Regions from separate parts of the Shewanella sp. SW24 genome, predicted to be linked through region 4. Evidence: predicted binding sites of a transcription regulator. Region 4 holds the regulator's gene; each other region holds the start of a gene.

Evidence for each region. Region 4 encodes sigma-54, which starts transcription at its own class of promoters, with help from an activator protein. Its sites were predicted from a motif close to GTTGGCACGNNNNTNGNNT; they were not measured.
Region 1: the regulator sigma-54 is predicted to act here: its motif matches at 2,861-2,879, upstream of flgA (flagellar basal body P-ring formation chaperone FlgA).
Region 2: the regulator sigma-54 is predicted to act here: its motif matches at 2,390-2,408, upstream of L5M17_RS19755 (YccF domain-containing protein).
Region 3: the regulator sigma-54 is predicted to act here: its motif matches at 1,453-1,471, upstream of fliD (flagellar filament capping protein FliD).

What each region holds. Positions count from the first base shown of each region.
Region 1 is NZ_JAKKSH010000036.1:29,191-33,193, forward strand. Features, by position in the region: gene L5M17_RS20570 (FlgO family outer membrane protein) at 1-613, shown strand, start outside; gene L5M17_RS20575 (LPP20 family lipoprotein) at 610-1,062, shown strand; gene L5M17_RS20580 (flagella synthesis protein FlgN) at 1,190-1,615, opposite strand; gene flgM (flagellar biosynthesis anti-sigma factor FlgM) at 1,618-1,941, opposite strand; gene flgA (flagellar basal body P-ring formation chaperone FlgA) at 2,017-2,724, opposite strand; gene L5M17_RS20595 (chemotaxis protein CheV) at 2,930-3,850, shown strand; gene L5M17_RS20600 (CheR family methyltransferase) at 3,951-4,003, shown strand, end outside.
Region 2 is NZ_JAKKSH010000032.1:41,663-45,665, forward strand. Features, by position in the region: gene L5M17_RS19745 (M14 family zinc carboxypeptidase) at 1-988, shown strand, start outside; gene L5M17_RS19750 (alpha/beta fold hydrolase) at 985-1,875, shown strand; gene L5M17_RS19755 (YccF domain-containing protein) at 1,911-2,318, opposite strand; gene L5M17_RS19760 (pyridoxal-phosphate dependent enzyme) at 2,586-3,593, shown strand; gene L5M17_RS19765 (NUDIX hydrolase) at 3,696-4,003, shown strand, end outside.
Region 3 is NZ_JAKKSH010000020.1:11-4,013, forward strand. Features, by position in the region: partial or broken gene L5M17_RS15735 (flagellin) at 1-689, shown strand, start outside; gene L5M17_RS15740 (flagellar protein FlaG) at 980-1,381, shown strand; gene fliD (flagellar filament capping protein FliD) at 1,530-2,885, shown strand; gene L5M17_RS15750 (flagella biosynthesis chaperone for FliD, FliT) at 2,996-3,349, shown strand; gene fliS (flagellar export chaperone FliS) at 3,358-3,768, shown strand.
Region 4 is NZ_JAKKSH010000008.1:58,246-62,248, reverse strand. Features, by position in the region: gene lptB (LPS export ABC transporter ATP-binding protein) at 1-376, shown strand, start outside; gene L5M17_RS08565 (RNA polymerase factor sigma-54) at 484-1,962, shown strand; gene hpf (ribosome hibernation promoting factor) at 1,991-2,278, shown strand; gene ptsN (PTS IIA-like nitrogen regulatory protein PtsN) at 2,281-2,724, shown strand; gene rapZ (RNase adapter RapZ) at 2,721-3,575, shown strand; gene L5M17_RS08545 (HPr family phosphocarrier protein) at 3,562-3,837, shown strand.

The sequences.
Region 1 (4,003 bases), on a different contig from region 4:
TCCCTTAACATTGATAATGTTAGGTGGATGTGTAGCTAAACCGGTTACGCCGCCCAAACCGAGTTTAGTGGATGGCAATGGGTTGCCGCCAACGGCAGTGATTAACCATTTAGCACAGCGAGTAGTGACTGAGCTTGTTAAGCAAAATGATGCTTTGCGTTCTGATCAACCTATCGTAGTTGCAACACCAGTATTAGTGGGCGATTTGAATGGCACTAATGCGTTAGCGCAACAGTTACAGCAAGGATTAATGACGTCGCTCCATAGCTTTCAGTTTAATGTGGTGGATTTAAACTTAGCTGATGGCTTGAGAGTCACATCTGACGGGGATTTTATTTTGACGCGAGATTGGCAAAAATTGTCGAAAGATCTTCCTGTTGAGCATCTTGTCGTTTCGACTATGAGCGTAGTAACCAATGGTATGGCGATCAATACTCGGATTGTGAACATTAGTAACAATCGCGTGGTATCGGCATCTCAAACTTTTGTGACTCAAAAAGAGTTGGCAAACTACATGCAGCCTTCGGAGCAAATTGTGTCACAAAATGGCATCTTATATCGTCAGGCGAGTCCAGGCATGAATGAAGTGCGTGTCTTAGGAGATGGAAAATGAAACACTACTTTTTATTACTTATCACGGGGCTAATGCTAACTGGCTGCGCTGCTAAAGATAGATATGTGCAATGGGAAGATGTGCCGCCACCGAGTTTTCCTAAGTTAACGGCTATAGGATATGCGCCCTTAGCGACTCAACCGGCTAAAGAGCAATCACAAAGAGTGTTGATGGCTATGCAGGCATCAAAAATTGTGGCTTATCGTGAATTAGCGGAACAAGTTTATGGGCAGAAAATAACGGCAAACAGCAGTGTCAGTGATTGGATGTTGACGGACGATAATGTCAAAGCGTCAGTTTCTGGCGTGATCCGCGGCGCACGAGTCGTTAAGAGTTATCCCGCAGGCGAGCATTATGTCACTGAGTTAGAACTTGATTTTTCACAGGTTTGGGCGCTTTATCAACAACAGAGCCGTCCACAACGAGTGAAGGAAGTGACGTATTTCTAGCGTTTTTGAGAGTATGTTCAACAGCATGTATTGAGCCGCGTATTTACGCGGCTTTTCTTTTTGTACAAGACATTAATATCTAATCAGAGCTTAGAAAAGGGAATGCTAAGTGGGAGTGATGCGCTTGTTAGGCCTTTAAATCATTGCCTAAGCTTGAGATAGTCGAGGTCTTGCCTTTATCGTTATAGGTGAGGCTGGAGGCGTTTCTGCTGGCTTGTAAAGCTTGAGCAAAGCGATTTAAACTCGCTAAATTCATCTCAATTAAACTGGCATTTTGTTCGTTTAATTCTTTGCATTCAGTCAATGCGTCTTTGATCTCAGCCATTTTATGCACGAGTTCGACTTGCTGAGTGAGTAGCGATTTATCACTGTGTTTTGCCAGAATATCATCATTATTCTTTAGTTCTTTCAGACATTGCGATTTTTCGTTAGCAAGGGAAAGCAGTAAATCGGCGTTTTGGTCAACCAAAGCGCCTTTTTCCTTGAGTATGATTTGCTTAAGAACAGCCAAATGGGCGTGTTGTAGATCTACCAGTTTAGCTATTTCAGTCATAGTTACTCTTTATTTAAGTCATTAAGTTCGGCTTCAAAACTTGCAATATTGGCAGCCAACTTTTCAGGGTCAATTTTATAGCGACCTTCGGCAATAGCTTGTTTGATTTCTGCTACTTTCTTTTGATCAACTTCAGGAAGGCTAGCCATTTTAGTCTGAGCTCCTTGAAGTTGTTGTGCCTGGGCCGTAATGACCACTGAGTCGCTTCTCTGTGGTGTTGTCGATTTTGTAGCAACTTGAGCAGATTGATCGCTGCTCGTTTTCGTTGCGCCTGAACGAACTTGCGCAGTCGTTGCAGTGTTGAGTTTGCTAATATCAATTGCCATTTTAGGCTCCAGCGTCGTGTGTACGGGATTTCTTAACTGGGGTATCGGCAGCTTACAAAAAAGCTTTAGATTATTTTACATTCTTACTTCAACTTCGCCAATGCCTGTGACTATAGCATCTAGTTCTTTGTTTGAACTGCTATTTTTGACTCTGATCCGATCACCTTTATTGCCATCTTGTAGGGCTTCGCCTACTGTTTTGAGCTCGAATGAGCCAGAACGAACGTAGATAGATACCGAATCATTTTTACAAACGAAGCATAAGTTGTTGCTTAATATGGGATTATCTTTTGCTACTCGTCGTTTTACTCGCACGCCAGCCAATTTACTCGGGTCATCGAATTCGGCACCTCTCAAGCTATTTTGTTCAATGTAACGGACTTCTACTTGACTAGGAGAGATGAGTTCGCCTGGTGCTAAGATTTCGGTTGAGACAACAACGGGGAATAAGATATCCACCCGAACCGAGATATAGATTTGCCAAGGGTAAGCTAAGTCTTGTGTATCGCAGCTGACTTTTAAGGTGTTATTACGGCTAATTTCCCTATCGCTAGCCAGTTCAACTTTCATTGGAGACGAACATTGTGACGGCAGCATTCTTGCGTCAACCATCTGTGGCGAAATATTTACTTTGGCATTTTCTGGAACGGATATTTTTTCTGAAATAAGCGCTTTAGCTAATTCTGAGATTGCCGATACGGTGGGGACAATAGGCTCTGCACTCGCAAAAGCGGGCATGAAGAGGGTGAAAAGACTAAAAAAACAGACTAAATTTACTTTCATAATGAAGAGACTAGCTTGTAACGCCAGAATGCACCTATACTTTTATTAAGTTCGAAGCTGACCACTGTAATAATAATTTGCATCACTGTCAGAAGATTGACTCAGTTTCGACTATGTTTATCGATAGATAAGACGTAAGCAATTAATATGCCTATACTCAACTGAGTTATAGGGCCGAACATAAACAGAACAACAAGGCAGAGTTATGTCGAGTATTCTTGATTCAGTCAACAAACGAACCCAGCTCGTTGGACAAAACCGTTTAGAATTACTGCTTTTTAAATTAAACGGTCGTCAACGGTTTGGGATTAACGTGTTTAAGGTGAAAGAAGTACTGCAGTGTCCACCACTGACCACTTTGCCTAAACTTAATCCTTATGTGAAGGGTGTTGCTCATATTCGTGGAACAACCATTTCAGTGATTGATTTGAGTGCGGCAACAGGGGGAAAACCTTTAGCGAGCACTGAAAACTGTTTCATCATTATTTCTGAATATAACCGCAGTGTTCAAGGCTTCTTGGTCAGTTCTGTTGAGCGGATCATCAACATGAATTGGGAAGCGATTATGCCTCCGCCGCAAGGTGCTGGCCGTTATTCTTATCTGACAGCTGTGACTGAAATTGAAGGTGAATTAGTTGAAATTCTCGATGTGGAAAAAATCTTAGATGAGATTTCACCAGTTAAAACGGCTATCAGTGAAGAAGCCAATGAAAAACTGACCCTCGACAGAACTCAGCATTACCATATTATGGTTATTGATGATTCTGCCGTGGCGCGTAAACAAATTATTCGTTCACTCGAGTCATTGAATTTACAAATTGATACCGCAAAAGATGGTCGCGAAGCATTAGACAAGCTTAAAGAGATCGCCAAAGAGATGGATAATGTGGCCGATGAGATCCCCCTCATCATCTCTGATATTGAGATGCCTGAAATGGATGGCTACACCCTGACAGCTGAAATCCGAGATGATCCTAAGCTTAAGCATATTAAAGTGGTACTGCATACTTCGTTAAGTGGTGTATTCAATCAGGCAATGGTTCAAAAAGTGGGGGCCAATGACTTTATCGCTAAGTTTAATCCTGACGAACTGGCCGCTGCTGTGAATAAGCATTTAAGTTTGTAATTGCTGTCGGTTAGTACCTAGATACGCTTTACGCTATAATCTCGACTTTATAACATGATGGTTTCGCACTGATTTTGGTGCTTGCTATAGGATTTAGGATGTGAATGTGCCAAATAAATCACTCGCTGAGGCTGAATATAATCAATTTAGGTT
Region 2 (4,003 bases), on a different contig from region 4:
CATTGATACTCATCATCTTAAGTTGGATTATCAGATCCTTGCCGACATTCCATTCCGCCAAGAGCATTTCCCCCTTTACAGTGTTGAGTTAGGTGGTACAGATACGCCTTGTTCGACAGTGCTCTTTGTGGGTGGCGTGCATGGGGTTGAACGTATTGGATCTCAAGTTATTTTGGCATTGTTAAACAGTTTATTGCAGCGGCTTGTTTGGGATAAACACCTACAACAGATGCTAACGGGCCTGCGGTTAGCTTTTGTACCTGTAGTGAATCCTGTTGGGTTATTCATGGGAACGCGGGGCAATGGTAATCAAGTGGATTTGATGCGTAACGCTCCGATAGAATCCCGTGAAAAAGTGTCCTTTATGGTGGGAGGACAGCGTATATCGTCACGGCTGCCCTGGTATCGCGGTATTGGGGGAATGGAGCTGGAAACGGCGGGCTTAGTTGCCTATGTACAACAACTGTTGAGTCGCAGCACAAGTTTGATTTCGCTCGATGCCCACTCGGGATTTGGTTTGAGTGATCATATCTGGTTCCCCTACGCCCATACCCGTACCGCCTTCGAAAATGCCAATTATATTTTTCATCTAAAACAATTATTTGAACAGAGTTATCCCCATCACGGCCATTATCGGCTCGCGCCGCAGAGCCAGTTTTATCGCACTCATGGTGATATTTGGGATTATCTCTATCGCCAGCACCAAGTGGCAGATCCTTCTGCTCAGGTGCCATTTTTACCTTTGACATTAGAGATGGGATCTTGGGCATGGATAAAGAAGAATCCTAGACAAATATTTAATTTTGCTGGATTTTTTAATCCACAAAAAACACATCGTCACCACAGAATTTTACGCAGGCACACAGTACTCATGCAATTTATGATGGAAGCGGCCTATGCCCAATCGTTAGAGCAGTTAACACCTGAACGTTTGGCTGAGCTGACAGAGTGCGCACGGCATTATTGGTATCGGGAGTCTCAGTCATGACCACTTGGGTGTTATTAAGAGGATTAATGCGTGATCAGCGCCATTGGAATGGTTTCGATCAGCGTCTGCGACAAAAGGGATTGCGAGTGCTGACACCGGATCTTCCGGGCAATGGGACGCTATCCCACGAATTAAGTCCGCTTAAGATTGCTGATTATGCCCATGCCGTGTGGCAGCAATTGGATGAGCAGGCACAGGAAGGGGAGACTATTTATCTCCTCGGCTTGTCTATGGGAGGTATGTTGGCGTTGGAAATGGCATGCCAGCGACCTTGGCAGATAAGGCATGTCTTTGTATTAAACAGCAGTGCGGCGAATTTATCGTCTTGGTATCAAAGATTTAATCCGCTGAATGCATTGAAGGCTTTTTTCATGCGTGCTCGGGGTAATGCTTTACATCCAATCGAGTCGACTATAGTGCGTTTAACCAGTTTTCGTCATCGGCGAGACCGAGATTTAATTGTCAAGTGGAGTGAGTTTCGCCGCGATACCACACCAAGTCGACGCAATGTATGGCGACAACTTTGGGCGGCTTTTCAATACCAATGTCCATTGACAGTGGAAGTACCGATAACTGTGCTCTGCGGTGACCGTGATGCGCTGGTGAGTATGGCATCGAGTAAGGCGTTAGCACGGCATTTTTACACCGATTTGATTGTACTCGCGTATTGTGGTCACGATGCTGCTATAGATGCACCCGCAAAACTGGCGCATTATCTGTTGGACATTGTGGGGGCGACTAAGCCGCAAGCGCAGTTTTCTGCGGATAGCGAGTCTGCCAATACTCAATATGATTGCAATGATTTATTGGAGGAAGAAATAGCCTTAAACGAAGCGATATTTGCTGTATGGGATGACAAAGCGCTATCCACTCTTGAAACCAAATAATCGAGAGTGAATAGCGCAGTTAACGCATTGTCTTATTAAGCTTTAGCCACTACGGTTTGGCCTATCGGTGTGAGGCTGAGTAAAGCCAACTTAAGATGCTGTATCCCAAAGGGAATTCCGATAATCGTCACAAAACAAGCTAAGGCGTGGACCAAATGCCCTATGGCTAACCAGATCCCAAACAGTAAGAACCAAATGATATTTCCTACCATGCCTAATGCACCTGTGCCTAAGTCTTCACGTCCAGTTAAGTGGCGACGGTTCATTTGTTCTTGGCCGAAGGGCCAAAAGGTCATTTCGCCGATAACAAAACAGGCGCGGCCGAAGGGAATACCAATGATACTGATAAAACACAGGATACCTGCGAGCCACCAAGCGAGTCCCATTACAAATCCGCCGAGTACAAACCAAGCTATGTTGAATATTAAGCGTAATACAGCCATTGAAAACTCCTTGTGTTTACCCTGTTAGCCTTTATCGTTAGCTTTGATAAATTGAATATATGTCAATGTCTAAGCGATAACTATGCCAACTATTTAACTTATTAATAATCAATGGTTTAAATTTATGCATTCGAGATTCATGTGTCATTTTCACTAGTTTTTCGCCAAATTGATAATTTCTTAAGGGCGTAACAGGAAGGTCGGAGTTACACTAGCCTTCCCTTAACTGGCTTAAAAACCAGAGAATTTAATCGTTTGAGTAGCTTGATGTTTGCAAATTCCCCTGTCGATACATTTGCCTTTGCTGGCAGAGACATATTCCTAAAACGTGATGATTTACTGCATCCGGCGTTTAGTGGCAATAAAGCTCGCAAATTCGGCTATTTTTTAGATCATGAATTTGCAGGCATCAGCAAGGTGATAGGTCACGGCTCGCCATTGGCTAACTCACTGTATTCATTGTCAACATTAGCGAAGATGAAAGGCTGGCAATGTGATTTTTATGTAGATCATATTGCCAGTCAAGTGGTTAAACATCCTACGGGCAATTACGCTGCCGCTTTAGCGAATGGCGCTAATATTATCGATTTAAGTGTGTTAATAGCACAAAAGCAGGCGTGCACTCAGTCGCAATCTGAGCCTCACGTTTTGTCAAATCTTAATGCTAGGCCTGACCCTACTGCGCAAGTGGGCGATGTGCGACTGAGTTGCCCAGATTATATCGAGGCTCAAGTACTCGTGAATGAGCCGACGGCGCTTTTTATCCCAGAGGGTGGTCGCTGTGCTTACGCCGAATACGGGGTTAATAGATTGGCGCAAGAGATAGTACTGTTTGCGAATGCGAATGGATTGGTTGATTTAACGGTGTTTTTACCATCGGGGACGGGAACGACTGCGTTATTTTTAAATCAGTATTTTATCCGTCAGCAAACGGATATTCGCGTCGTGACTTGTGCTGTTGTCGGTGGCGATGATTATTTGCGCTTGCAATTTTCCTTACTTAATTCCAATACCAGTGAGCATCCACAGATTGTTAATGTCGGCAAGAAATATCATTTTGGTAAACTTTACCCCGAATTTTATGCCATGTGGCAGCGGGTCTGCGCCTCAGGCGTGCAGTTTGAATTACTCTACGATCCCTTAGGTTTTATTGTGCTTGAAGATTATTTACAACGTAGTGAACCAGGTCATGTGATGTATTTGCATCAAGGCGGATTATTGGGGAACGAGACCATGTTGCCGCGTTATCAGCGTAAATTTGGCCAAAGTGGCTAATCCTGTGCCTCAGATCATTGACTTAGTGACACTAAGACATAATATGTTTGAAGCTGTGTAATGCTAAGTTAAGCTGATGATTTGGAACGATGGGGAATATCAATGACTGAAGCGGAATATCTCGCCAATTACAATCCTAAGGTTTTTAAGGCTCAGCTACTGACAGTGGATGCCGTATTGTTTACCTATCACGATCAGCAACTTAAAGTACTCTTAGTACAACGCTCAAATCATCCATTTTTAGGTTTATGGGGATTACCTGGAGGGTTTATCGATGAAAATTGCGATCAATCCCTTGAGCAAACTGTATTACGTAAACTGCATGAGAAAACCGCAGTAGTGCCACCTTATATTGAGCAGCTTTGCACTGTGGGTAATAGTCGTCGCGATGTCAGAGGCTGGTCGGTGAC
Region 3 (4,003 bases), on a different contig from region 4:
TGTCTAGCTTAAGCGCCTCGGATGTCGGTACTTTCTCTGTTGTTGCTAAAGATGGCACAACAAAAGATAGTTACAATTTAGCGACATACAAAGGTGATTCAGCGCAACTCGCGACTGACTTAGGTAAAGCGGGATACGATGTTAGCCACGATAAAGAAACAGGTGTCATTAGTATTACAGCTAAGGGTGTTGCTGGTGTAGAAGTCACTGGTTACTCTGGCGGTACAGCAGCGTTAGGCGGCATAGCTAGTGGAGCAAACGCCAGTAAAACGTCTGAACTTAAATTATCTTCACCTGAAAAATTTGCCATTAAAGGTGCTTCAGCTAACGAGTTGCTCGGTGGCGGTGTGACTGCCACTGCTGGTAGCTCTAAATTGTCTGAAGTGTCTAAAGTTGACATTGGCACAGCCAAAGGAGCACAGGATGCCTTGGCTGTCATAGATTCAGCTATTGCTGGTATTGATTCCCAACGTGCAGATTTAGGTGCGGTACAAAACCGTATGAACTTCACTATCAATAACTTGGGTAACGTGCAAACTAACGTAGCAGATGCCCGTAGCCGTATTCAAGATGTTGACTTTGCAAAAGAAACTGCAGAAATGACTAAGAAACAAATTCTGTCTCAGACATCTTCTGCTATGTTGGCGCAAGCCAACCAATTACCACAAGTTGCCCTGTCATTGCTGTAATTGTGATTGGCGGTTATCTCATGCTGAGATGATAGACATCTAAGTGTTTGGCACTGAGAGGGGAGGTTCGTTTAGACCCTTCCCTTTGTGCATTAAAATGGTCAGTTTAGTGTTGTTAATAAAGTGATTATTAGTAAATATCATTTAGCTGCATCATCAATATACAGTAATAAGCAGATTAGCAAATGTTTGAAGATAAAGCTGAAGCGTGTAGCTTTGTGCTTCATCTGTAAGGTTAGTACTTTCTAGCAGTACCAGAGTACATAGGTAAGTGTGACTAAGAGGGTGGCATGATGGATATTAATTCAGTTAGTACATCTAATGTAGTGGGGTTGAAGACTGAGCTTAAACTAGCTCCTCCACAATCTCTTCAGCAAGAGTCAAGTGGTTCAATAAAGCCTTTGTTTGGCCAATCAAACAGCGTGAACATGGTAGAAGATGGCGAGTCTACAAAAGATACTAAAACGAATGTTGAGCAGTTAGATAAGGTTGCGAGTGACCTGACGGATATGGTAACTATGATGCGTAAGGGATTAGCATTTAAAGTTGATGCGAGTTCTGATAGGCCCGTTGTCAGTGTTATGGATATAGACTCTGGCGAAGTGCTGCGACAAATTCCCAGTGAAGAGGCGCTTGCTTTGGCTGAAAAACTGTCTGAAGTGACAGGCGCATTAATAAAAACAGAGGTTTAAGTCGTAGTTTTTTTATATGCATTCATGAGAGGTTCAGTCTAGAGTGGTAAGCCATTCATATTAACTGAAGTCTTGGCGTGAATTTTGCTGTATTAATACTATTAACTATACGTATTGGTAAGTTTTTAGACGCAGATCAGAGGTGGATATGGGATTAACATCATTAGGTGTAGGTACTGGCATGGACATCGGCGGCATTGTAACCGCTTTAGTTAATGCAGAAAAAGCGCCTAAAGAAGCCAAATTCAATGCCGAAGAAGGTAAGATAAATACTCAGATCTCTGCTCTGGGGGCATTGAAAAGTGCAATGTCTGATTTCTTAGAGAAGATAAAACCTCTATCTGATGCTAAAACTTTTACAGGTTTTAAGAGTACGCTTTCCAATAAAGACTTTATGACCGCAACAGTTGACCCGACTGCAGTAGCTGGTAACTATAAAGTCATTGTTGAACAGTTGGCTGAAAGCCATAAATTAGGTTCTACAGCAGTTACAGATGTTACGGCTCCAATAGGAAGTGGCTCATTAAGTCTGACAGTGGGAAGTGAGAGCTTTAATGTCGCTGTTGGTGCAGAAGACTCTCTGCAAGACATTATGAAAAACATCAATGCTTCTAAAGATAATGTTGGAGTGACCGCGACTATCATTAAGGGCGACAATGGTGCTCAGTTGGTTCTTACATCTAATAAAACTGGAGCTGCCAATATAGTGCAAGCATCGGCTACGGATGACGCTGGAACAGCACTTTCAGATGTTTTTGCTATGACAGAATTACAACCTGCAAAAGATGCAATTTTGTATGTTGATGGCTTAAAAGTGACCTCTGATTCAAACGAAGTAAAGAATGCGATTACTGGCATCAACTTAACATTGACGGATGCTAACAAAGATAAAACAACGACACTCAAAATTGAACCTAATCGTGACTCTTCGAAAACAGCTATAAAAGATTTTGTTAATTCATACAATGAGTTAATGAAAACTATGTCTGGCATGTCAGGCTATGATCCCAAAACTAAGAAAGCGGGTATATTGCAGGGTGATTCTGTTATTCGTGGTGTCCAAAACCAGATGAGGGGCGTGTTGTCATCAACGAGTGGTGATAGTGGCTCTATGATGTTAGCGAATCTGGGTATTAAAACCACTCAGACGGGTAGCCTTGAGATTGATGATAAAAAGCTTGATGAAGTGCTAAGTAAAGATATTAATGCCGTATCGGACTTTTTTTCTGCAGAAAAAACTGGGTTTGGTACGCGGATGAAGGATGTTACTGACTCCTATGTAAAAACTGGGGGAATTTTAGATAGTCGAGATGAAAGTTTAGATACTCAACTTTCTCGTATTACCGATAGCCGTGAGAGTCTTGCCTTAAAAATGAAGGCCTATGAAGCTAGGTTATTAAAGCAGTACAATGCTATGGATTTGATTGTCGGTCAGATGAACGCTCAAGGTAGTATGCTAACTCAGCGACTCGACTCTCTTCCAGGGCTTGTGAGGAAACGATAATATTTTATCAGCCAAATTGTCCCTACCGTAAGATAGATTTACACGATGTTTGCCAGTTCTTGGATTTTATGAGTTTTTTATCTAAAGTGGCAGAGTAAGAGATTTTATATATGCATCATAGCAAAATTAATACACAGAATGTTGTTAGCACATTAGATTCTCTTAATGAGCAAATGAATGAAATCATTAGACAAGTGACTACATTGTCAATTGATAATGAAAATATTGATTTTTTGGTATTAAAATTGCAAGAATTTGTTGGCCAGCGTCAATTATTACTTGAGGCTTTGGTTGCAGATGAGCAATTTGTTGACAGAGATTATTTGCAGTTACAGTTTTCATTAACTCAAGCATGTACAGAGAAAGCCAATGTTTTCTTACTGGATAGGCAAGCTCTATTGCATGCTGGTAGTAATAGTCAACGTCATATCAATGTATACAAGTCGATAGATGCAAATAGGTAGGTACAAATATGAGAGGTTCATTACAGTCATATCGTAAGGTTTCTTTAGAAAGTGAAATAGCAGTGGCATCCCCTCACCGCATTATTCAAATGATGTTTGCTGGTTTGCTTGAGCGTTTGGCTCAGAGTCGATATGCAATAGAGCAGCGTGATTTTGCAAAAAAAGGGCTTCTTATTGGCAAATCGCTAGGGATTATCGCGGGGCTGAATAGCTGCTTAAATATGGAAGCTGAAGGCAGTGTTGCTTACAATCTCAGTAATTTATATGATTTTATGTTGCGCCGTATTTCAGAGGCGAATTTGAATAATGATGTTCAAGCGATTGATGATGTAAGTGACTTAGTTCGTACTCTAAAAGAGAGTTGGGATGCAATTCCTGCAGATAAACATAATATTTCTGCGCATTCTGAAGCGGGTTAATATCTTATTTCGTGATTAAAAATAGACGCACTGGTTGCGTCTTTTTTTTGGCTAAAAGTCAAAATATTGACGTTTTAGACTAGAATCATGATGTAAATGAACTAAAATCAATTCAGTTTGGCATAAACCTCATCTGAGGCTTGCTTCTCGCCTGCTGATAATACAATATTCATCTCAAGTAGTGATGGTGGCACAGATTGTTACATTGAATTTGTTAAGCTTTTACAGCAACTAA
Region 4 (4,003 bases):
ACTAGAACATCTGCTCGAAGAGTTTCATATCACCCACATCCGTGACAGCCAAGGCATGTCATTGTCGGGTGGCGAACGTCGTCGCGTCGAAATTGCGCGGGCTTTAGCCGCTAATCCTAAGTTCATTTTGCTCGATGAACCGTTTGCCGGCGTCGATCCTATTTCGGTTATCGACATCAAGAAGATTATCGAACAACTCAAAAGTCGCGGCCTTGGCGTACTGATCACAGACCATAATGTCCGCGAGACATTAGATGTATGTGAACATGCTTATATTGTGAGTCACGGAAACCTGATTGCCGAAGGAACTCCAGCAGAGATCTTAGACAATCAGCAAGTTAGGGCTGTGTACTTAGGTGAACAATTCAGGCTATAGTTAATCGAGCGAAGCCAATGGAGGCAATTTATACCGCCATTGGGCTTCACTCAAGATAATAATAAGCGACCTCATCTAACAATAATAACGTAGGGATCAGCGGTAACATGAAAGCGTCACTCCAGCTCAAACTGGGTCAACAGTTAACCATGACGCCACAACTACAACAGGCTATACGTCTGTTGCAACTGTCGTCACTGGAACTGCAGCAAGAGATCCAGCAAGCATTAGATTCTAATCCCCTTCTCGAGCTGGAAGAGGATCAATTCGACGCCACTAAAAACCCTGTAAACCAAACGCTATCCGATACGGATTTCAGTGAATCTAGCACTCTGCCACCAGAAAAAGACAGCTCCACCATAGACACGGCAGAGTCGCTAACCAAAGAATCCATGCCCGATGAGCTCCCCATGGACACCACATGGGATGAAGTGTTTACCGCCTCCCCAAACTCAGGCCCCGGCGGCAGTCGTGAAGACGATATGCCCTTCCAAGGCGAGACCAGTGAAGGTTTGTACGAACACTTAGAATGGCAAAAAAACCTCACGCCGTTTTCTGAAACCGATTTAGCCATTGCCACCGCCATTATTGATGCCATCGACGATCAGGGCTATCTCACCCAAAGCACTGAAGAAATTCTCGAAGCCATGGGCAATCCTGAAGTTGAGCTTGACGAAGTCGAAGCCGTACTCAAGCGTATTCAGCATTTTGATCCCATAGGCGTTGCCGCCCGCGATTTAAGTGAATGCCTGTTGATCCAACTGTCGCATTTCGCCGCTGATACTCCCAACCTAGAAAACGCCCGTATGCTGATCAAAGATCATTTAGATCTGATCGCCGCCCGAGACTTTAGGTTATTGATGCGTAAGACTAAATTAAAAGAGGATGAATTAAGGGATGGTATAGCACTTATCCAAACTCTCAATCCTCGCCCAGGTTTGTTGATCACACCCAATAATGACGAATACGTTATCCCAGATGTGTCTGTGTCGAAGAAAAATGGCCGCTGGGTCGTTGAGCTTAATCCTGACTGCATGCCCAAAATCAATGTAAATCAACATTATGCTTCTATGGCACGCAGCACAAAAAACCAAGCCGATAGCCAATTTATTCGCGGCCATCTGCAAGAGGCTAAATGGTTTATTAAGAGTCTAGAAAGCCGTAACGACACTTTGCTTAAAGTTGCTAATTGCATAGTGCAATATCAGCAAGGTTTCTTTGAGTATGGTGAAGAAGCCATGAAGCCTATGGTGCTTAACGATATTGCTGAAGCGGTAGAAATGCATGAGTCCACCATCTCACGGGTCACAACTCAAAAATACATGCATACCCCTAAGGGACTTTTTGAACTAAAATACTTCTTCTCTAGCCACGTCGGTACTGACGATGGTGGTGAGTGCTCATCCACAGCAATCAGAGCCTTTATAAAGAAACTGGTGGCAGCGGAAAACCAGAAAAAACCATTAAGCGATAGTAAGATGGCACAACTTCTGGCAGAACAAGGGATCAACGTAGCCCGCAGAACCATTGCGAAGTACCGAGAGGCTATGCTTATTCCACCTTCTAATCAGCGTAAAAGTTTATAACCTACAGTGGATATCGGAGGACGTTTCTATGCAAATAAACCTAAGTGGGCACCATATCGAAATTACCGAATCGTTACGTGCATATGTAGAAGAAAAGTTTTCAAAACTTGAACGCCATTTCGAACAGATCAATAATGTGCACGTTGTGCTCAATGTTGAGAAAATGCAACAGATTGCTGAAGCGAGAATAAACCTCATAGGTGGTGAAGTTTTTGCTACTTCAGAGCATGCTGACATGTATGCCGCTATAGACGCCCTGATTGACAAGCTTGACCGTCAGGTTATTAAACACAAAGAGAAGTTAACAAAACACTAATAATGGAACTTTGTACCATACTGCGGCCGGAGTGCACTACCTGCGCCACTCCGGGCAGCAAGAAAAAGGTACTGGAACTCATCAGCGACTTAGTCGCTGCCCAGTACCCGACCCTCTCATCTCAAGAGATATTCGAAAGCCTAGTGGCGCGCGAAAAGATGGGGAGCACAGGTATAGGTAACGGCATCGCCATTCCACATGGTCGACTAGCCGATATAGATCAGCCCATTGCCATACTAATTAAGTGTGAAGAGCCGATAGCATTTGATGCTATCGATAAGCAACCTGTTGATATTTTATTTGCACTACTGGTGCCTGCAGACCAATGTCAGCAGCACTTAAGTACCTTGTCTTGCATGGCCGAAAAGCTGAGCGACAAGCAAATATTAAAGCAATTACGCAAGACGCATGATGAAACGGAACTCTATCAGGTAATCACTGGATGAAACTGGTCATAGTGTCGGGCCGCTCAGGCTCAGGCAAATCTGTCGCCCTTAGGGTACTCGAAGATCTCGGCTATTATTGTGTCGATAACCTTCCCTTGCCATTGATTGGCAGTTTGCTTGAGCAACTCAAAGGCAGTAACGATCTCGTCGCCATCAGTGTCGACGTGCGTAACATGCCTGAGCAGGATAAGGTCTTAGTAAAACAACTCGCTAGCCTACCTCCAGATACTGAGTTAACGAGCTTCTTCCTTAACTCCAGCGATAAAATTCTGCTCAAGCGTTACAGCGAAACCCGCCGTTTGCATCCTTTGTCGAAGAGCCGAGTGTCTTTGCAAGAAGCGATAAAGCTGGAGGGGAAACTGCTCGAGCCTATGTCAAAACTGGTCGATCACTACATAGATACGTCGAATCTGAATATCTATGATTTAAGCGACCAAGTCAGACAAATTCTCCTTGGTAGTGTCGATAAAGAACTCGTGATCAACTTCGAGTCCTTTGGCTTTAAGCACGGAATGCCCACCGAAGCAGACTTTATGTTCGATGTACGCTTTCTGCCCAATCCCCACTGGGAGTTGGCGCTGCGGCCATTGACTGGCTTAGATGAACCCGTGGCTGAATTCTTAAATCGCCAACCACTGGTCAATAAGTTCATCTGGCAAATCGAAAATTTACTGGAGACTTGGCTGCCGCACCTCGAGCGTAACAATCGCAGTTATTTAACTGTGGCCATTGGCTGCACAGGTGGACAGCACAGATCGGTTTACGTCGCAGAGCAATTGGCCAAACGCTTTAGTAACGGTAAACATAAAGTGTATGCCCGTCATCGAGAGCTCAACAATGCCAAAGCTTGAACGTCAGATAACCATCTGTAATAAGCTCGGTTTACATGCCCGTGCCGCCACTAAGTTGGTGGTACTGGCTTCCGAGTTTGATGCGACCATCACCTTAATCCAAGGCGATAAACAAGCATCGGCCGCCAGTGTGCTTGGCTTACTGATGCTTGAAACTGGCATGGGTAAGACCATCAAGCTTATCGCCGAAGGCCCAGATGCAGAGCCGGCTCTCGATGCCATTTGTGCCTTAATCGACGCTAAGTTTGACGAAGCCTGTTAGTTTCACTTCACACTAAGCACTTCATCGTTAGTTTCACTTCATGTCTAGTTTAAAAAACTTGCCATTCACACATGGCAAAACATTTGTCGCTCGACGATACAAGCCACAGGCGATTACACTAGCGGTCATTGCGCTGGCGCTGGCCTTACCTTAGCCGTCTTAATCT